2 linked regions of the Arthrobacter crystallopoietes genome follow. Each later gene encodes a partner of the first gene's protein in a complex. Links are inferred from orthologs where the notes say so. Each region holds a gene or a part of one and is shown on either strand. Other genes may lie near its edges. The genes, in order: hisH and hisF.

Region 1 (8,521 bases):
TGGCCCTGTCGTCACACCCCTACCAGGAAGGCCATGGGGCGCGGCGACGGCCACCCACAGTAATCGTGACGCAGAAGACACCGGCCCTTATGATCCGGCCCGGCCGAAGAGACGGACGTCAGTGCAAGGATCATAAGGGTGCGGCGCCGCATCCGGTGTGAAAATCCCTGGCACGCGGTCGCGCGCCGGGACATCCTTGGCGAAATGCATCCGTCTATAGAGTGCGCATCACTGAAACCACTTTGCCCATGACCGTTGCATGGTCGCCAAGGATCGGTTCGTATTGGGTATTTTGTGGCAGCAACCATGTGTGGCCGTCCCGCTGCCGGAATGTCTTTACAGTTGCCTCGTCGTTGAGCAGGGCTGCAACAATATCTCCGTTGTTGGCGCTTTGCTGCCGCCGTACGACAACCCAATCGCCATCACAGATGGCTGCGTCGATCATGGAATCCCCGGAGACCCTAAGCATGAACAGTTCGCCATGGCCAACCAATTGTCTCGGAAGGGGCATAACGTCCTCGACGACCTGGTCCGCCAGGATGGGGCCGCCGGCAGCGATGCGACCGACGAGGGGAACCATGGCCGTATCCGACGCACCGCCGAGTTCTGAAATGGTGGAACCGTTGATACTTCGGACAGCGTCTAGTTGTTCCACCCCGGCTGTCTGGACACCGCCGTCCTCAATGGACAGCGGAGTCAGCACCTCCATGGCGCGGGGACGCTTGGGGTCACGACGGATGTAACCCATCTTTTCGAGTTGTATCAGCTGGTGGGTCACGCTGGACAGGCTTGCCAGTCCGACTGTGTCACCGATTTCCCTCATAGACGGCGGATAACCATTAGCACTTACAGACGCTTGGATGGTTTCAAGGATTTTCTTTTGGCGCGCAGTCAGGCCCTTGGACTTCCCTGCAGCCCGAGGCGGCTTTGCCTGTCTGCTGTCTGCTGTGGCAGCTGCTTTGGAAACGTTCTTCGACATGGCCCGGACTCCGGTTTCTCCGTCCGGTCCGATTCAGCAGTGCCGCCTGAATTCGAACCGGAAGCTTATTTTGTCAGTGGCAGCTGATGCACTGCATGTACGGCCACCTTTGGTTTTAACGCTAGGGGAGTCGCGGGGAACTTTCAAACATTTGTTCTAGTGAGTCTCGACAATGTTCGATCATAAGTGCTAAAACTGGTGAAGAAGGATTCGAACGTAAATTCGAATTGGATGATCTCGGACATCAGCGTTCGAAGATCGGGAAAGGTGTCAACATGTCTGCACAGCTCGCACCGCAGTTGCCTGCCGTACCGCGCAGCGCGCAACCACTCCAGCTCACTCGCCGCGGCCGTCTGCTGCTGATCGGCCTTCCGCTTATCTTGTCGGCCGCTGCTCTGCTGACGCTGATCGGTTTCTTTACTGCTCCCGCAATGGCCTCCACCAGCAACGGCCTAGGAGCCGGCGAGACCATTACTGTCACGGTCGGCTCCGGGCAGACCTTGTGGGAAGTCGCCAGTGCCGTTGCACCGGAGCGGAATCCACATGATGTGATTGCCGAGATTTCCCAATTGAACAACCTCCCGGGCTCCATCGTGCACGCCGGACAGCAACTCCATGTTCCCATCAGCGGTATCGGCCAGCGGCCGTAATATGAGACCCTCCGGCTGGCCCGATTCCTGCCCCGGGCCGGCCGGAGCTTAAGCTTGATCGGTGAGTGACCAGCTAGAACGACTGAATCGCCTGCCTCTCAGGGAAAACCTCCGAGGCTTGGAACCATACGGCGCCCCCCAGCTGCATGTGCCGGTGCTGCTGAATGTTAACGAGAACACCCATCCACTTCCCGATAGTGTTCACAAAGCTATTGCGGCTGCCGTAGATGCGGCAGCGTTGGGGCTGAACCGTTACCCGGACCGCGAATTTACACAGCTGCGTCAATCGTTAGCTCGTTACCTGGGCCATGGGCTGACGGAAGAAAACATTTGGGCTGCCAACGGTTCGAACGAAGTCCTCCAGCAGATTCTGCAGGCTTTTGGCGGTCCAGGCCGCCGCTTACTCAGCTTCCCCCCTACTTATTCGATGTACCCGTTGCTGGCAAGCGGAACCGACACTGAATACGTAACCGGCGCCCGCTCCGCCGACTTCAGTTTGACGGCCGAGGCAGCCGCGCGGGCAGTCAAGGAATCAGCTGCAAACATCGTCATTCTTTGTTCTCCCAACAATCCGACAGGGACGGCTCTTGGCCTGGATGTTGTAGAAGCTGTGTACGAGGCGGGTGCCGAATACAACACCATGGTCATTGTGGACGAGGCATATGCCGAGTTTGCCCACTCCGGCACCCCCAGCGCTTTGGAATTGCTTCAGGGCAGGGAGCGTCTGATTGTTTCGCGAACCATGAGTAAAGCGTTCGCTTTGGCAGGGGCACGTGTCGGCTATCTGGCCGCTGCACCCGAAGTGACGAATGCCTTGCGCTTGGTCCGCCTGCCGTACCACCTGTCCGCCATCACCCAGGCAACTGCCGTTGCAGCCCTGGATCATGCGGATGCGCTGTTGGCCAATGTCGAAGACATCAAGGGCCAGCGTGACAGGATCGTGTCCGAACTCACGAATATGGGTCTGCGTCCCGCGCCCTCGGATTCGAATTTCGTATTCTTCGGGGGAGTAGGCAATCCGCATGCAGTGTGGCAGGGTTTGCTCGACGCAGGGGTGCTCATCCGTGATGTGGGGATACCGGGCCATCTTCGGGTTACTGCCGGCACTGAGGCGGAGACCACTGCGTTCCTGAACCGCCTGCGTGAGCTTGTCTGAGCGATTTCTCCTAGACTGGTATAAGAGGCGCACGTCTTCGTGGACAGCCAAATCGAATTTCTTCAAAGGACTCCAATGACCGTGGATATTGCCACCGGACGCACCGCGCGCCTTGAACGCACTACAAGTGAATCTTCCGTCCTGGTGGAACTGAACCTCGATGGCACGGGCCAATCCGATATCAGCACGACTGTGCCGTTCTATGACCATATGCTCACGGCGCTGGCTAAGCACTCGCTGATGGATCTGACGGTGAAGGCATCCGGGGATACCCATATCGACGTCCACCACACCGTTGAAGACGTCGCAATCACCCTGGGGGAGGTCCTTAAGAGTGCCCTCGGCAACAAGGCAGGAATCAGGCGGTTCGGCGAGGCCACGGTTCCGCTGGATGAAGCCCTTGCCAACGCTGTGGTAGACATTTCCGGACGCCCTTATCTGGTGCACGACGGGGAACCTGCCGGCCAGGAGTACCACCTGATTGGCGGTCACTTCACGGGTTCGCTGACGCGGCACGTCTTCGAGGCCGTCACCCTGCATGCACAAATTTGCCTGCATATGCGGGTCTTGGGCGGCAGGGACCCGCACCACATTGTTGAGGCGCAGTTCAAGGCTTTTGCGCGGGCGTTGCGTGCTGCTATCGAACCTGACCCGCGGGTGGAAGGTATTCCCTCCACGAAGGGGGCCTTGTGAAATCAGCCCCAAAAATCACCGTCCTCGACTATGGATCCGGCAACGTCCGGTCCGCCGTGCGCGCGCTTGAGCATGTCGGGGCGGAAGTAACGCTGAGTCATGCCTCCGAGGACGTTCTCAATGCGGATGGCCTGCTGGTTCCCGGCGTCGGCGCTTTCGCCGCTGTCATGGAGCAGTTGAAGAAGGTGGATGCGTTGCGCTGGATAGGGCGCCGCGTTGCCGGAGGCAGGCCGGTTCTTGGCATCTGCGTCGGTCTCCAGGTGCTGTTTGAGGAGGGTGTTGAACACGGCGTCAGTACCCCGGGTATGGGGGAGTGGCCAGGAACGGTGGAGCGTCTTGCTGCCGATGTTGTACCGCACATGGGCTGGAACACGGTTGAGCCCCCGGAAGGCAGCCGCCTGTTTGCCGGCATTGAGGATGAGCGCTTCTATTTCGTCCACTCCTATGGAGTGCAGCGCTGGGACTTCGATGTGTCCCAGCCGGCCATGACCCCGCCGCAGGTGACTTGGTCCGAACACGGAGGAAGGTTCATCTCCGCTGTTGAAAACGGCCCGCTTTGCGCCACGCAGTTCCACCCGGAAAAGTCAGGCGATGCCGGAGCGGAGCTGCTGCGGAACTGGCTCCGGACGCTGGGCTAGATATGTGGAGCATCGTGCTCATGGGGGTCGCCGGACTGCTTATTGGCGGCGCCTTATCCTTCCGCAGCCAGAAAGCTCCTAAGGCTATTGTCATTAGCTTCTGGGTCTTAGCCGGAATGTCACTGCTAGCCGCTTACCTGCTCACACTCGGCCCGTCCGAGTAGAACTTTCCAACCAACCCAGAAAGCAGATATACCGAATGACTACTGACAACGCCCCGATTCTGGAACTGTTACCCGCAGTGGACGTTGCCGACGGCCAGGCCGTCCGCCTCGTTCAGGGCGAGGCCGGCAGCGAAACCAGCTACGGCGATCCATTGGACGCTGCAATGGCTTGGCAGAACGACGGCGCTGAGTGGGTCCATCTGGTAGATCTGGACGCAGCCTTCGGCCGCGGTTCGAACTCCGAATTACTCCAGCGCGTCGTCAAGGAACTCTCCATCAAGGTTGAGCTTTCTGGAGGCATCCGAGATGACGCCTCCTTGGAGCGGGCGCTGGAACTCGGGGCAGCCCGGGTGAATCTCGGCACAGCAGCCCTGGAGAATCCTGAGTGGACCGCCCGGGCTATCGATCGATTCGGTGACGCCATCGCCGTCGGGCTTGATGTGCGGGGCACGACGTTGGCAGCGCGCGGGTGGACCAAGGAGGGCGGCGATCTGTGGGAGGTGCTGGCTCGACTGGAGGATGCCGGCTGCGCACGTTATGTTGTTACCGACGTGACCAAAGACGGTACCCTCAAGGGCCCGAACATCGAACTGCTGCAGGAAGTAGCCGCCCGTACGGACAAGCCGGTCGTTGCCTCCGGCGGAATTTCGAGTCTCGATGATCTTGTGGCCCTGCGTGCCTTGGTGCCGCTCGGTGTTGAAGGTGCGATTGTGGGTAAAGCACTCTACGCTGGTGCCTTTACCTTGCCGCAGGCCCTGGATACTGCCGGCCGTCGCTGACCCAAGTGGAAAAGCGAGAGCTTCCCGGACACATAGCGGCGGCGCTGGCAGGCGCCGGCGGAAGCACTGACTCCGCCGGACAGGCCTGGGAAGGACGGGACCTGAGCGGCCAGGGTAATCCACTGCACAATTTCGACCAGGACGACGGCACCGCCGATGCTGCCTACACCGAAGCATTGTCCGCGCTCATCGGCGGCACCGGTGGTGAAGCCGATGTTGTCCGCGCCCTGGCGACGGCGCGGGTCTTTGTGCCGATTGTCGCGCAGTTGGCTGAGGAAGAAGCCGGTGTCCACGGACTGTCTGCCGACAAACAGGCGGACATGGCGCTCGTGACGGTGCAGGCTCCGGATGGTCGACGAGCGTTACCCGTGTTTACCTCCATCGCCGCCCTGGAAGCCTGGCATCCGGAAGCGCGGCCCGTGGCTGTCTACGCTGCACGTGCCGCACTTTCCGCGGTCGCCGAGAAGGCGGAACTGCTTGTTGTTGATCCTGGTGCTGAACTTACTTTCGTTGTCCGCCGGCCCGGCATGTGGGCGCTGGCCAAACAGCAGGAATGGGTGCCGTCTTACGAAGACGAACGGTTGACTGGGATCGTTTCGCAGGCAGTCGCGATGGAGGCCGATATCAGCAGTGTCGGTCTGGCACCTGGTGGTGGAATCGGGGCAAAAACCGCCACCGGCAAGATTGTTGCCGGTGGCGGAGCCGGTCCTGAGCTGCGCCTCGTGCTCAAGGTTCGTGAGGGGCTTGGGCGGACGGAACTGCAGGCCTTGGCCGCACGTTTGCAACGGAGGCTGGGGGGCGACCCGGACTTTATGGAGCGGGTGGACTCCTTGGAGATCAGCTTCACCCGATAATAAAAGCTCGACGCCGGAGCGAGACTCCGGCGTCGAACTTGATATAGGCGGGACGGACTTAGCTGACCGGACCCGTGTACTTTTCGCCCGGGCCCTTGCCCGGTTCGTCCTGAATCGTCGATGCTTCGCGGAATGCCAGCTGCAGGGAACGCAGCCCATCGCGCAACGGACCGGCATGCTGACTGCCAATCTCCGGTGCGGCAGCGGTCACGAAGCCAGCCAAGGCCGTAATCAGTTTCCGCGCCTCGTCCAGATCTTTGAGCTCTTCGGCATCGTCGCCGGCGGCCAAGCCGCACTTGACGGCTGCGGCGCTCATCAGGTGGACGGCGGCGGTGGTGATGACCTCTACCGCCGGAACTTCGGCGATGTCGCGCATCTGGGTCAGGACTTCCTGCTCCTGAGTGCTGGCCCGGGGGCCGGAACCATCGGCGGATTCAAAACTATGGCGGTGGTCTGTTGCGGGGGCAGGATTGTTATCTGGCGTGCTCATACTGGTAAGCTTGTCACAGACCGATTGATTCAAGTTATTTTCGTGCCCAAAAGCACACGGCATTACAGGCCGGCGGAAGCAACCCGAATCAATATGCAAGCGGAGACCTCTCCCACCTGTTGGCATGGATATTCCAGAGCTGCCGGGTTCCTGGTCGGCATGTTCATTTTGGCGGTCCTGTCGGACAGCAGGAATGAACAGGAAGCGCCCGTCATGCGGTGTCGTTTCGCAGCCGACGTTTGAGGCCTTCGATTGCGCGTGCAATGGGAGGCCTTCTTTTATTGCAGGCGGTACTCGTTACCAGAACAACAGGAGCAACACATTAGCGAGCCACGAATCAATGATCGGATCCGCGTCCCTGAGGTGCGGTTGGTAGGACCGGCTGGAGAACAAGTCGGTATTGTCCGTATTGAGGACGCCCTGCGTCTGGCCTCCGAGTCGGATCTGGATCTTGTTGAGGTCGCACCGCAGGCCAAGCCTCCGGTGTGCAAGCTCATGGATTTTGGCAAGTATAAGTACGAAGCTGCAGTCAAGGCCCGTGAAGCGCGCAAGAACCAGACGAATACGGTACTCAAGGAGATCCGTTTCCGACTGAAGATTGACAAGCATGACTACGAAACCAAGCGTGGTCACGCTCTGCGTTTCCTCGGCGCCGGGGACAAGGTCAAGGCCATGATCCAGTTCCGTGGCCGAGAGCAGCAGCGCCCGGAGATGGGCATTCGCCTGCTCCAGAAGTTCGCTGATGATGTTGCCGAGGTCGGTTTGGTCGAATCCAGCCCTCGCATTGACGGCCGCAACATGGTGATGGTTATCGGCCCGCTTAAGAACAAGGCTGAAGCCAAGGCAGAAGCACGTCGGGCAGCCCAGAAAGCCGAAGCAAAGGCAGCCAACGAAGCCAAGAAGGAGCGCGTAGACGTTTCCTCGGATCAGGCTCCGATGACCCAGAGCTTGGGTGATCTGTTGCCCGAAGAGCTGACCAAGGCCGCAGCTGAGCCGACTCCTTCGGAGACACCGGCAGAAGCTGCACCCGTGCAGGAAGCGCCCAAGGAAGAGGCACAGGCTCTCGAAGCCGAGGCTCCGGCGCCGAAGGCTGCCCCGGCTGAGGCCGAGACTCCGGAGTCTAAAGCTGAAGCTCCGGCAGCGAAGGTTGCGCCGGCCGAGGCAGAAGCTCCGGCACCGCAAACTCCGGCACCGCAGGTTGCGGCGGCGCAGTCGGAAGCTCCGGCACCGAAGCCCGCAGCTAAGGCTCCTATGCCGAAGCCCATGGCCAAGCCGAAACCAGCCGCGGCCAAGGCTCCTGCCAAACCCGCAGCACCCAAGCCTTCCGGCCGGAGCAGCTCCAAGAGCTGAACCACGCCGGGTTTCACCTGGTACCGGTTGCAGCTTGCATCCGGTGTCCGGCAGACATGTACACCGCCGGTACCCGAATCGGGTACCGCATGAACCGATGGCCGTATGGCCGGAGGAAGACGTAAGGAGAACGGCAGCTATGCCGAAGCAGAAGACCCACAGTGGCGCCAAGAAGCGCTTCAAGCTCACCGGTACGGGCAAGCTCAAGCGGCAGCAGGCTAACCGCCGTCACTACCTGGAGCACAAGGCTTCCACTCTCACGCGCCGTTTGGCCAGCGACAAGATCGTGGCTCCGGCTGATGTGAAGAACATCAAGAAGATGCTGGGCATCTAGCTCTTCCTTCTGATTCACGGTGGGACCATCCGGTCCGCCACATCTTTTCAACTAGCTCCCAAGCCTGAGGGACATTCAACTTAGGCTTCTGGGTATCAACACTTAAGGAGTACGCACGTGGCACGTGTGAAGCGGGCGGTAAATGCCCATAAGAAGCGCCGGGTAATCCTGGAACGCGCAAAGGGATACCGCGGACAGCGGTCCCGACTCTACCGCAAGGCCAAGGAACAGCTGCTGCACTCGTTCGTGTACAGCTACGGTGACCGCCGCAAGCGCAAGGGCGACTTCCGCCGCCTCTGGATTCAGCGCATCAATGCTGCCTCCCGCGCTAACGGCTTGACTTACAACCGCCTGATCCAGGGCCTGAAGGCCGCCGAGGTCCAGGTTGACCGCCGCATGCTTGCCGAACTGGCTGTCTCGGATGCCAATGCATT
Region 2 (8,487 bases), 220 kb from region 1 along the record:
CCAGCCGCTGCGAGTGGTGATGGGTCTGCGCGACGTTCCCGAAGACTCCGCCATCCGTGGGGACGACGGTCTGTTCCTGCAGCTGCGAACGCATGATCCGGCCGAAGTGCTGGGCGACCTGGCGGGGCGGGGAGTCGCGCACGCCATGGTCGAAGGCGGTGCAGCGGTGGCGGGAGCCTTCCTTCAGGCGGACCTCGTCGACGAACTGGTTCTCTATCTGGCGCCCATGCTCCTGGGCGATGGGACCCGGTCCACGGGCGACTTAGGCATCCGGACGTTAGCTGAGGCCTCTCAGTGGCGTTGGGACAACAGCGGCGGCGGCCGCACCTCAAATCTTGGCGCAGATCTGCGCCTTCATCTGGAACCGATGCCGCTCGGCATCCCAAGCGGCAGGAAAGGCCTCTAATGTTTACCGGAATCATCACGGAGCAGGGCAGCGTGGAATCGCTGGTCCTGAACCCGGCGAAGGACAGTGCTGTCCTGACCATCAAGGCAGGGGAAGCGATCGCGGACCTTGAACTCGGCGGGTCCCTGGCCGTCAATGGCGTTTGCCTGACCGCCGTGGAATCCAAGCCGGGCGTTGTCAGCGTCGACGTTATGGGGGAGACGCTGACCCGGACCACCACTGGTGAGCTCAAAGCCGGCGCCAGCGTGAATCTCGAGCGGTGCGTTCCTGCCGGAGGGCGTATGGATGGACATGTGGTCCAGGGACACGTGGACGGTGTCGGCGCACTGCTCGAACGCGAAAATATGGGCGACTGGGAGCGGTTGCGTTTCAGCGTCCCCCTCCAGCTCGCCCGCTACATTGCCGAAAAGGGTTCCATCGCGATTGACGGTGTGTCCCTGACCGTAACGACGGTCAGCCCGGTCGACGCCGAGGACGCCTATTTTGAGGTGGGGCTGATTCCCACCACCCTGGCCGAAACGAATCTGGGTGCCAAGGCCGCTGGCGACAAGGTCAACCTCGAGGTAGATGTGCTCGCCAAGTACGCCGAGCGGTTGCTGGCCTTCTCCCAAGCGGACAAGGCAGCAGCCCGCCACGTAGCAGGAGCACATTCATGAGCGCGGCAGTGGAACCCCGGATCCGGCTCGACGCCGTTGAGCAAGCCATCAGCGCCATCGCTGCCGGTCGGCCGGTTGTGGTGGTCGACGACGAAGACCGGGAGAACGAAGGCGACATCATATTCGCGGCGGACGCCTCCACACCTGCACTGATGGGCTGGACGGTCCGATACACCTCGGGAGTGATCTGTGTCCCGATGACGGGCAGCCGCGCTGATGAGCTTGGCCTTCCGCCGATGGTTGAAGTCAACCAGGACGCAAAGGGCACCGCCTACACGGTTTCCTGCGATGCGGCCACCGGAGTTACCACCGGCATCAGCTCCACCGACCGTGCACGAACGGCGCAGGTGCTGGCGTCCGAGCTGAGTACTGCCAGCCAGTTGAACAGGCCGGGCCATATCTTCCCGCTCCGGGCTGTCGACGGTGGCGTCCTGGCGCGCCGCGGGCACACCGAAGCTGCCGTCGATCTCTGCCGGCTCGGTGGCCGGTCGCCCGTAGGCGTGATCGCAGAGCTCGTGCACGATGACGGGGAAATGATGCGGCTGCCCGCGCTGCGCGACTTTGCCAATGAGCACGGTTGCCCGCTGGTATCCATCGAGGACCTTGTCCGGTTCATCGCGGCCGAAGGAACAGGCCCACAGAGTACGCAGTCGCTCCAGACACGTGAATCCGCCGGACAGGAGGCGCACCAGTGACCACCAGAAACGACCCATCGCCGGCCGCGGTGTCGGTTCCGCCGGCCTCCCCGGCGCACGTGACCGGCGGTCCGGCCGTGCAGTTGCCCACGGCTTTTGGCTATTTCACGGCACGAGCATGGACGGACAGTGCCACGGGGGTGGAGCATCTGAGCATCACTTCGCCGGTGCGCCCCGACACGGCTCCGCTGGTTCGGCTCCATTCGGAGTGCCTGACAGGGGATGTCTTTGCTTCCTTCCGCTGCGACTGCGGTGAGCAGCTGGACCAGGCTCTGGCTTTGATCGCCGAACAGGGCGGCACCGTGTTGTACCTGCGCGGCCAAGAGGGGCGCGGTATCGGACTGGCAAACAAGATCCGTGCATACGCCTTGCAGGAGGACGGCGCGGACACAGTTGAGGCCAATGAACAGCTGGGTCTGCCGGTGGATGCGCGCGACTATTCAGCCGCGGCGTCGATCCTGCACACCATGGGGCTGGACACCATCCGGCTCCTGAGCAATAACCCGGCCAAGAGCAGTACGCTCTCCGGCTATGGGATCAGCGTCGTGGAAATGATCTCCTCCGAGGTGCCATCCCGCGAGCAGAACCTGCGCTATCTGCAGACCAAACGGGACCGAATGGATCATCGGCTGGCCTTGCTTGAAGACCACCCGGTCCACCAAAGCTGATAACAGCGGCACCTTCCCAGTACTGAAGATGAACCCGCCGCCAACCCCGGCTGGGTACGAACATTCACAGAAAGCAGAGAGTAAAAAATGAGCGGACACGGAGCACCGGTTATCGACGTCGCCGAACTGAACGGCAATGCGGGCGAACTGAAGCTGGCCATCGTCGCAGCCAGCTGGCATACGCAGATCATGGACGGCCTGATCGACGGCGCCCTGCGGGCAGCCAAGGAAGCCGGCATCGCCGAGCCCGCGCTGGTTAGAGTTCCCGGCAGCTTCGAGTTGCCGGTGGCAGCGGCGCGGCTGGCACCGCACTATGACGCGGTGGTGGCCCTCGGCGTCGTTATTCGTGGTGGAACACCGCACTTCGAGTACGTCTGCCAGGCAGCCACCGAGGGGCTGACCGACGTCAGTGTCAATACCGGGACACCCGTAGGATTCGGGGTCCTGACGTGCGATACGGAGCAGCAGGGTCTTGACCGCGCCGGGCTTGAGGGCTCAAACGAGGACAAGGGCCACGAGGCTGTTACGGCCGCATTGGCGACGGCTGCCACCTTGCGCCAGCTCGGAGTCTAAAGGCCTCGGACAAGGGGATTCGTCACATAGCCCGGGCCGGTTTGCGGCCCGGGCCATGTGCTGGCGTAATCTTGGGAGCGTGAAATCCTTCGAATCCCTTTTTGCCGAGCTGAGCGAGAAAGCGCAGACGCGCCCGGAGGGCTCGGGTACCGTAGCCGAACTGGACTCTGGTATCCATGGCATCGGGAAGAAGGTTGTGGAAGAGGCGGCCGAAGTATGGATGGCTGCGGAGTACGAGTCGGATGAAGCGGCGGCGGAAGAAATTTCCCAGTTGCTCTACCACCTGCAGGTCCTGATGATCGCCAAAGGCCTGACCCTGGCAGACGTATACAAGCATCTGTAGCGGGACGCCGCCAGAGGTGTTCCGCCAAGCCTGCCCGGGGCAGTTTCCCCAAAACCGGCCGTCGTACGGCCAACCGATCCTCTGCAGAAAGTCATCTTCATGCTACGCGTAGCCGTCCCCAACAAAGGTTCCCTGTCCGAAGCCGCGTCCGCGATGCTCACCGAGGCCGGATACCGGCAGCGTCGTGACAGCCGTGAGCTGGTCATGATGGATCCGGACAACGACGTCGAATTCTTCTTCCTCCGCCCGCGCGATATTGCCGTCTACGTGGGCAAGGGCACGCTGGACGTCGGGATCACCGGCCGCGACCTTTTCCTCGATGCACAGGTGGAAGCCGAAGAGCTCCTGAGCCTTGGCTTCGCCGCCTCAACGTTCCGGTTCGCCGGCCCGGTTGGTGAGTTCTCCGACGTCCAGCAGCTGCACGGCAGGCGCCTGGCCACCAGCTACGACGGACTGCTGCAAAGCTACCTGACCGAGCGTGGCGTGGATGCCAAGGTAGTCCGGCTGGACGGCGCCGTGGAGTCCTCGGTGCGCCTGGGGGTCGCCGACGCGATCGCGGATGTTGTGGAAACCGGGAGCACGCTCAAGGCCGCCGGGATGGAGATCTTCGGCGAACCCATCCTCCGCTCCGAGGCCGTTCTCATCGGCCGCAGGGGCGAGGTGCCCACGGGCCTGGAGGTCCTGATCCGCAGGCTCCGCGGCGTCATTGTCGCCCGCGAGTTCGTGATGATGGACTATGACATCCGCAAGGAACTGGTGGAGCAGGCTGCTGCCCTGACACCGGGCCTGGAATCGCCCACCGTCTCCCCGCTGCGCGACTCCGAGTGGGTCGCGGTGCGCTCGATGGTCAGCCGCACACAGACCAACCGGATCATGGATGAGCTGTATGACCTGGGCGCACGCGCCATCCTGGTCAGCACCATCCACGCCTGCCGCATCTGATCGGGGAAGTGCAAGTGTCTGTAGCAATCCGCGTCATTCCCTGCCTCGATGTCGACGCCGGCAGGGTGGTCAAGGGCGTCAATTTCGAAGGCCTGCGCGACGCCGGGGATCCGGTTGAACTGGCACACCGTTATGACCGTGCCGGAGCCGACGAACTGACCTTTCTGGACGTGACCGCCTCCTCCGGAAACCGCGAGACGACGTTCGACGTCGTTGCGCGCACCGCGGAGGAAGTCTTCATCCCGCTGACGGTCGGCGGAGGTGTCCGCAGCGTCGCCGACGTCGATAGATTGCTGCGCTTCGGTGCCGACAAGGCGTCGATCAACACCGCAGCCGTGGTCCGCCCGGAGGTCATCGACGAGATTACTAACCACTTCGGCTCGCAGGTCCTGGTGTTGTCGCTGGATGCCCGGCGGACGGCTGATTCCTCGGTACCTTCCGGCTTCGAGGTCACGACGCACGGCGGCAGGCAAGGCACGGGCATTGATGCAGTGCAGTGGGCTAAGGAAGCCGCCGACCGTGGGGTAGGGGAGATCCTGCTGAACTCCATCGACGCCGACGGCACCAAAGAAGGCTTCGACCTGGAGATGATCCGGACCGTGCGTGCTGCGGTGCAGGTTCCGCTGATCGCCTCCGGTGGCGCTGGCAAGCCCGAGCATTTTCCGCCGGCGGTGGCGGCCGGTGCCGATGCCGTATTGGCCGCGTCCGTGTTCCATTTCGGACCCGACGATGCCATCGCCCAGGTGAAGAACGCTATTCGCGCCGCAGGCTACCCGGTGCGCTGAGACCGGACGCGTGCGGAGTCAGAGACCGATTTCGGCGCTCTGCAGCAGTGCGACGGCGTCCGGTTGGCCTTCGAAAGTAACGAGAGCGTGCTGGGTACGGCCATGCGCATGCATGAGCAGTTCTCCGGGCTCTCCGACGATCGCTACCGACACCGAGGCACGCTTCGCAACGTGCCGGGGGCCATCGGGGCGCACCAGGACAATGCCCAGATCCACCCCGCGGTACAGGAGGGCGGCCCGCTTGATCAGGTCGTCCCACAAGGCGTTGGAGTATTCCTCATCCAAAGCGCGCGGTGCCCACCGCGTGGTGGCACGCCGGACGTCTTCGGTGTGCACAAAGTACTCGATAAGATTCGCGGCGGCATCCACCGATTTGAGCTTCAGCGGCGAGAGCCGGGGCGGGCCGGCGCGGAAGGCCTTCACCAACTTGCTGTAGCCCGCTGTTCCGCGGGATTTGTCCGCCAGCTTTCGGGTGGCTTCGTCCGAAACCTTCGACAGGGGCTTGAAGGCCATGCCCAGCTGGGCCGTCAACCGGTGTTCGCGCAGATACAGATGCGCCGCCAGTTCGGCAGTCCGCCAGCCTTCACAGAGCGTGGCGGAGTCCGGGCCGGCTGCCAGCAGAGTCTCGGCCAGAACTTCACGGGACGGGTCAACGAAATGCATCAATCCTGAACCTAGCATGAAGCGGCCATTTTTGGGCCGCCCATAACGTTGTGTGGCCTCGTTGGCGGGCGGCAAACGGCCCACTGCCGAAGCACTAGACTTGAAAGGATGTCCTCCCAGTCTGAATCCCAGAACGTATCCATGGCCGGCGCCGGCAGCGAAGCCCTGCCCTCCGCCGTTGCAGACCTGCTCAAGCGCGATGCCGCAGGCCTCGTCGCCGCGATCATCCAGCAGCATGACACCTCCGAAGTGCTGATGCTGGGCTGGATGGATGACGAGGCGCTGCGCCGTACGATCTCTTCCGGGAGGGTGACGTTCTATTCGCGGTCACGCCAGGAGTATTGGCGCAAGGGCGATACATCCGGGCACGTGCAATGGGTAAAATCCGTTGCGCTCGACTGCGACGGCGACGCCCTGCTGATCCAGGTCGACCAGGTCGGCGCAGCCTGCCACACAGGCACCAGAACCTGCTTCGATGGCCGCAGTGTCGACGTCGTTGTTGGAAACCGTACAGAAGAAGAACCGCTAGCGAAAGAAAACCAGTAATGCAGGACCTTGGTGTCATCAGCCCCACGCTGGAGGAGTTCCGCTCCCTTGCCCGCGACCGGCGGGTTATCCCGATCTCCCTCAAGGTGCTCGCTGATGACCAGACACCCATCTCCCTTTACCGCAAGCTCGGCGGCGGGCAGGCAGGAACGTTCCTGCTCGAGTCCGCCGCAGTGGGCGGGGTCTGGTCCCGCTACTCGTTCATCGGAACCCATTCCAGGGCCACGCTGACCAGCAAGAACGGCCAGGCGCACTGGCTGGGGGAGCCGCCGGCCGGCGTGCCGCTGGACGGCAACCCGGTCGAGGCGCTGCGCCAGACGGTGGAGGCGCTGCGCACCGAACGTTTTGACGGGCTGCCGCCGTTGACGTCCGGACTAGTGGGCTTCGTGGGTTGGGAAGCGGTGCGTCGTTGGGAAAAGCTGACCAGCCCGCCCGAAGAGGACCTGCCGCTGCCGGAGCTGGCCATGTGCCTGGTCACGGACATGGCCGTCCACGACAACGCCGAAGGAACTGTCACCCTGATCGCCAACGCCATTAATTTCGATGGCAGCGACGAGCGGGCGGACGATGCCTGGCGCGACGCGGTTGAGCGCATCCGCCGGATGCTGGCCCAGCTCAATGAGCCGCTGGTCCAGCAGATTTCCGTACTGGAGAACAGCGCACTGTCGACCGATGAGCTGATGGACTCCGTCACGCACAGCTGGGCGGAAGAGCAATACCTGGCGGCTGTGGACCGGGGCAAGGAAGCGATTGTCGACGGCGAAGTCTTCCAGGTGGTGATTTCGCGCCGGTTTGAAACGGAGTGTTCGGCCTCGGCACTGGACGTCTACCGGGTGCTGCGCAACCTCAATCCGAGCCCTTACATGTACCTGTTCAGCCTGGAAGACGCCGACGGCAACGCCTACTCCATCGTCGGGTCTTCGCCCGAGGCACTGGTTACGGTGACCGGGGACGAAGTTATTACCCACCCGATCGCCGGATCCCGTCCGCGCGGCAAAACCGTGGAACAGGACCGCGAGCTCGCCGAAGAGCTGCTCGCCGACCTGAAAGAGCGCGCCGAGCACCTGATGCTCGTGGACCTGGCGCGGAACGATATCTCGAAGGTCTGCGATCCGGGCACCGTGGATGTCAGCCAGTTCATGGAGGTGGAGAAATTCAGCCACATCATGCACCTCGTCTCCACCGTGGTCGGCAGGCTCTCCGACGATAAGTCTGCTTACGACGTGCTGGCCGCGACTTTTCCGGCAGGCACGCTCTCCGGCGCGCCGAAACCGCGGGCACTGCGTCTGCTTGACGAACTCGAACCGCACCGCCGCGGCATCTACGGCGGAGTAGTGGGCTATCTGGACTTTGCCGGCGACATGGACATGGCTATTGCCATCCGTTCCGCCCTGCTGCGCGATGGCCGGGCCTATGTCCAGTCGGGCGGCGGAATCGTGGCGGACTCGGATCCCGCCACCGAAGCCATCGAATCTGTGAACAAGGCCGCGGCTCCGCTGCGCGCGGTGACCTTGGCCACCCGGCTGCATGCCGCCGATCCGGCAGCCATCGTAACCGGTGAAGGCAACTGATGGCTGAGCGGACCGAAGTGAAGCCACCGTCGCGGTGGCAGCGCAAGAGCACCGTAGTGATGGCCTCCATTCTGGCCTCGCTGGCTGCCTTCGGTGCCACCACCCAGACCTGGCTCAACGTGAGGCTGCCGCAGAGCACGGTGCAGACACCGGACCTTAGCGTGGCCGGCAGCGAGGCCGCTATCGCGGTCACGGCGCTGGCGTTGGTGGGACTGGCCGCGGCACTGGCGGCTTCTATCGCCGGCCGGATTGCCAGGATTGTCATTGCCGTGCTGCTGGCGTTGGCCGGAGCCGGCATCGCACTCTCCAGCTACCAGGTCATCGCGGATCCGGCCGCTGCGGCATCAACCGCCATTGGGGAGGCCACCGGGCAGGTTGGGCAGGCCGCGGAAATCTCTTCCACGATGTTTCCCGTGCTGGCGCTGGTGGCCGGTCTCCTGATGGCCGCCTGCGCGGTATGGCTGGTACTCGCCGGCCGCCGCTGGCAGGCCAACAGGAAGTACACCAGCGCTACCGCACGGCAGGCGGACGGTTCGCCGTCCGACCGGGGCGGTCCTGTCGACGAGATCGACAGCTGGGACCAGCTCAGCCGTGGCACGGATCCCACAGACTAGGGGACCGGGCGGGCCTAAAGTCATA

What was found.
Region 2: the proteins of hisH (region 1) and hisF are in contact, whole or in part, in a crystal structure (PDB 6RU0), measured with the Thermotoga maritima proteins. The link is inferred for Arthrobacter crystallopoietes from one-to-one orthologs. Residues at the interface, in WP_004080484.1 of Thermotoga maritima: Asn15, Arg18, Arg22, Arg117, Leu118, Pro119, His120, Met121, Gly122, Trp123, Asn124, Asn134, Gly135, Tyr136, Tyr138, Val140, Tyr158, Glu180, Lys181, Ser182, Ser183, Lys184, Ile185; in WP_004080486.1 of Thermotoga maritima: Met1, Leu2, Ala3, Arg5, Ser40, Glu41, Asp45, Glu46, Ala70, Glu71, Ile73, Asp74, Ile75, Pro76, Phe77, Asp98, Lys99, Ser122, Gln123, Glu161, Thr195, Leu196, Asn247, Arg249, Glu251.

Annotation. Positions count from the first base shown.
Region 1 is NZ_CP072014.1:2,840,131-2,848,651, forward strand. The notes cover bases 2,435-5,295. They hold hisH (imidazole glycerol phosphate synthase subunit HisH), read left to right. Parts: upstream 2,435-3,474; coding sequence 3,475-4,116; downstream 4,117-5,295. Other genes in these bases: J5251_RS13070 (histidinol-phosphate transaminase), read left to right, coding at 2,435-2,785; hisB (imidazoleglycerol-phosphate dehydratase HisB), read left to right, coding at 2,861-3,478; priA (bifunctional 1-(5-phosphoribosyl)-5-((5-phosphoribosylamino)methylideneamino)imidazole-4-carboxamide isomerase/phosphoribosylanthranilate isomerase PriA), read left to right, coding at 4,316-5,059; J5251_RS13090 (SseB family protein), read left to right, coding at 5,065-5,295. In the rest of the region: transcriptional repressor LexA, read right to left, coding at 215-979; J5251_RS13065 (LysM peptidoglycan-binding domain-containing protein), read left to right, coding at 1,255-1,629; more of J5251_RS13070, read left to right, coding at 1,691-2,434; more of J5251_RS13090, read left to right, coding at 5,296-5,913; J5251_RS13095 (DUF1844 domain-containing protein), read right to left, coding at 5,972-6,403; infC (translation initiation factor IF-3), read left to right, coding at 6,767-7,753; rpmI (50S ribosomal protein L35), read left to right, coding at 7,893-8,087; rplT (50S ribosomal protein L20, sunset domain variant), read left to right, coding at 8,205-8,521. UniProt on the Escherichia coli protein: IGPS catalyzes the conversion of PRFAR and glutamine to IGP, AICAR and glutamate. The HisH subunit catalyzes the hydrolysis of glutamine to glutamate and ammonia as part of the synthesis of IGP and AICAR.
Region 2 is NZ_CP072014.1:3,063,988-3,072,474, forward strand. The notes cover bases 3,356-6,182. They hold hisF (imidazole glycerol phosphate synthase subunit HisF), read left to right. Parts: upstream 3,356-4,297; coding sequence 4,298-5,068; downstream 5,069-6,182. Other genes in these bases: hisG (ATP phosphoribosyltransferase), read left to right, coding at 3,441-4,283; J5251_RS14075 (TIGR03085 family metal-binding protein), read right to left, coding at 5,087-5,731; hisI (phosphoribosyl-AMP cyclohydrolase), read left to right, coding at 5,873-6,182. Outside these bases: bifunctional diaminohydroxyphosphoribosylaminopyrimidine deaminase/5-amino-6-(5-phosphoribosylamino)uracil reductase RibD, read left to right, coding at 1-406; J5251_RS14040 (riboflavin synthase), read left to right, coding at 406-1,062; ribB (3,4-dihydroxy-2-butanone-4-phosphate synthase), read left to right, coding at 1,059-1,757; ribA (GTP cyclohydrolase II), read left to right, coding at 1,754-2,425; ribH (6,7-dimethyl-8-ribityllumazine synthase), read left to right, coding at 2,513-2,998; J5251_RS14060 (phosphoribosyl-ATP diphosphatase), read left to right, coding at 3,078-3,341; more of hisI, read left to right, coding at 6,183-6,277; J5251_RS14085 (anthranilate synthase component I), read left to right, coding at 6,277-7,848; J5251_RS14090 (Trp biosynthesis-associated membrane protein), read left to right, coding at 7,848-8,462.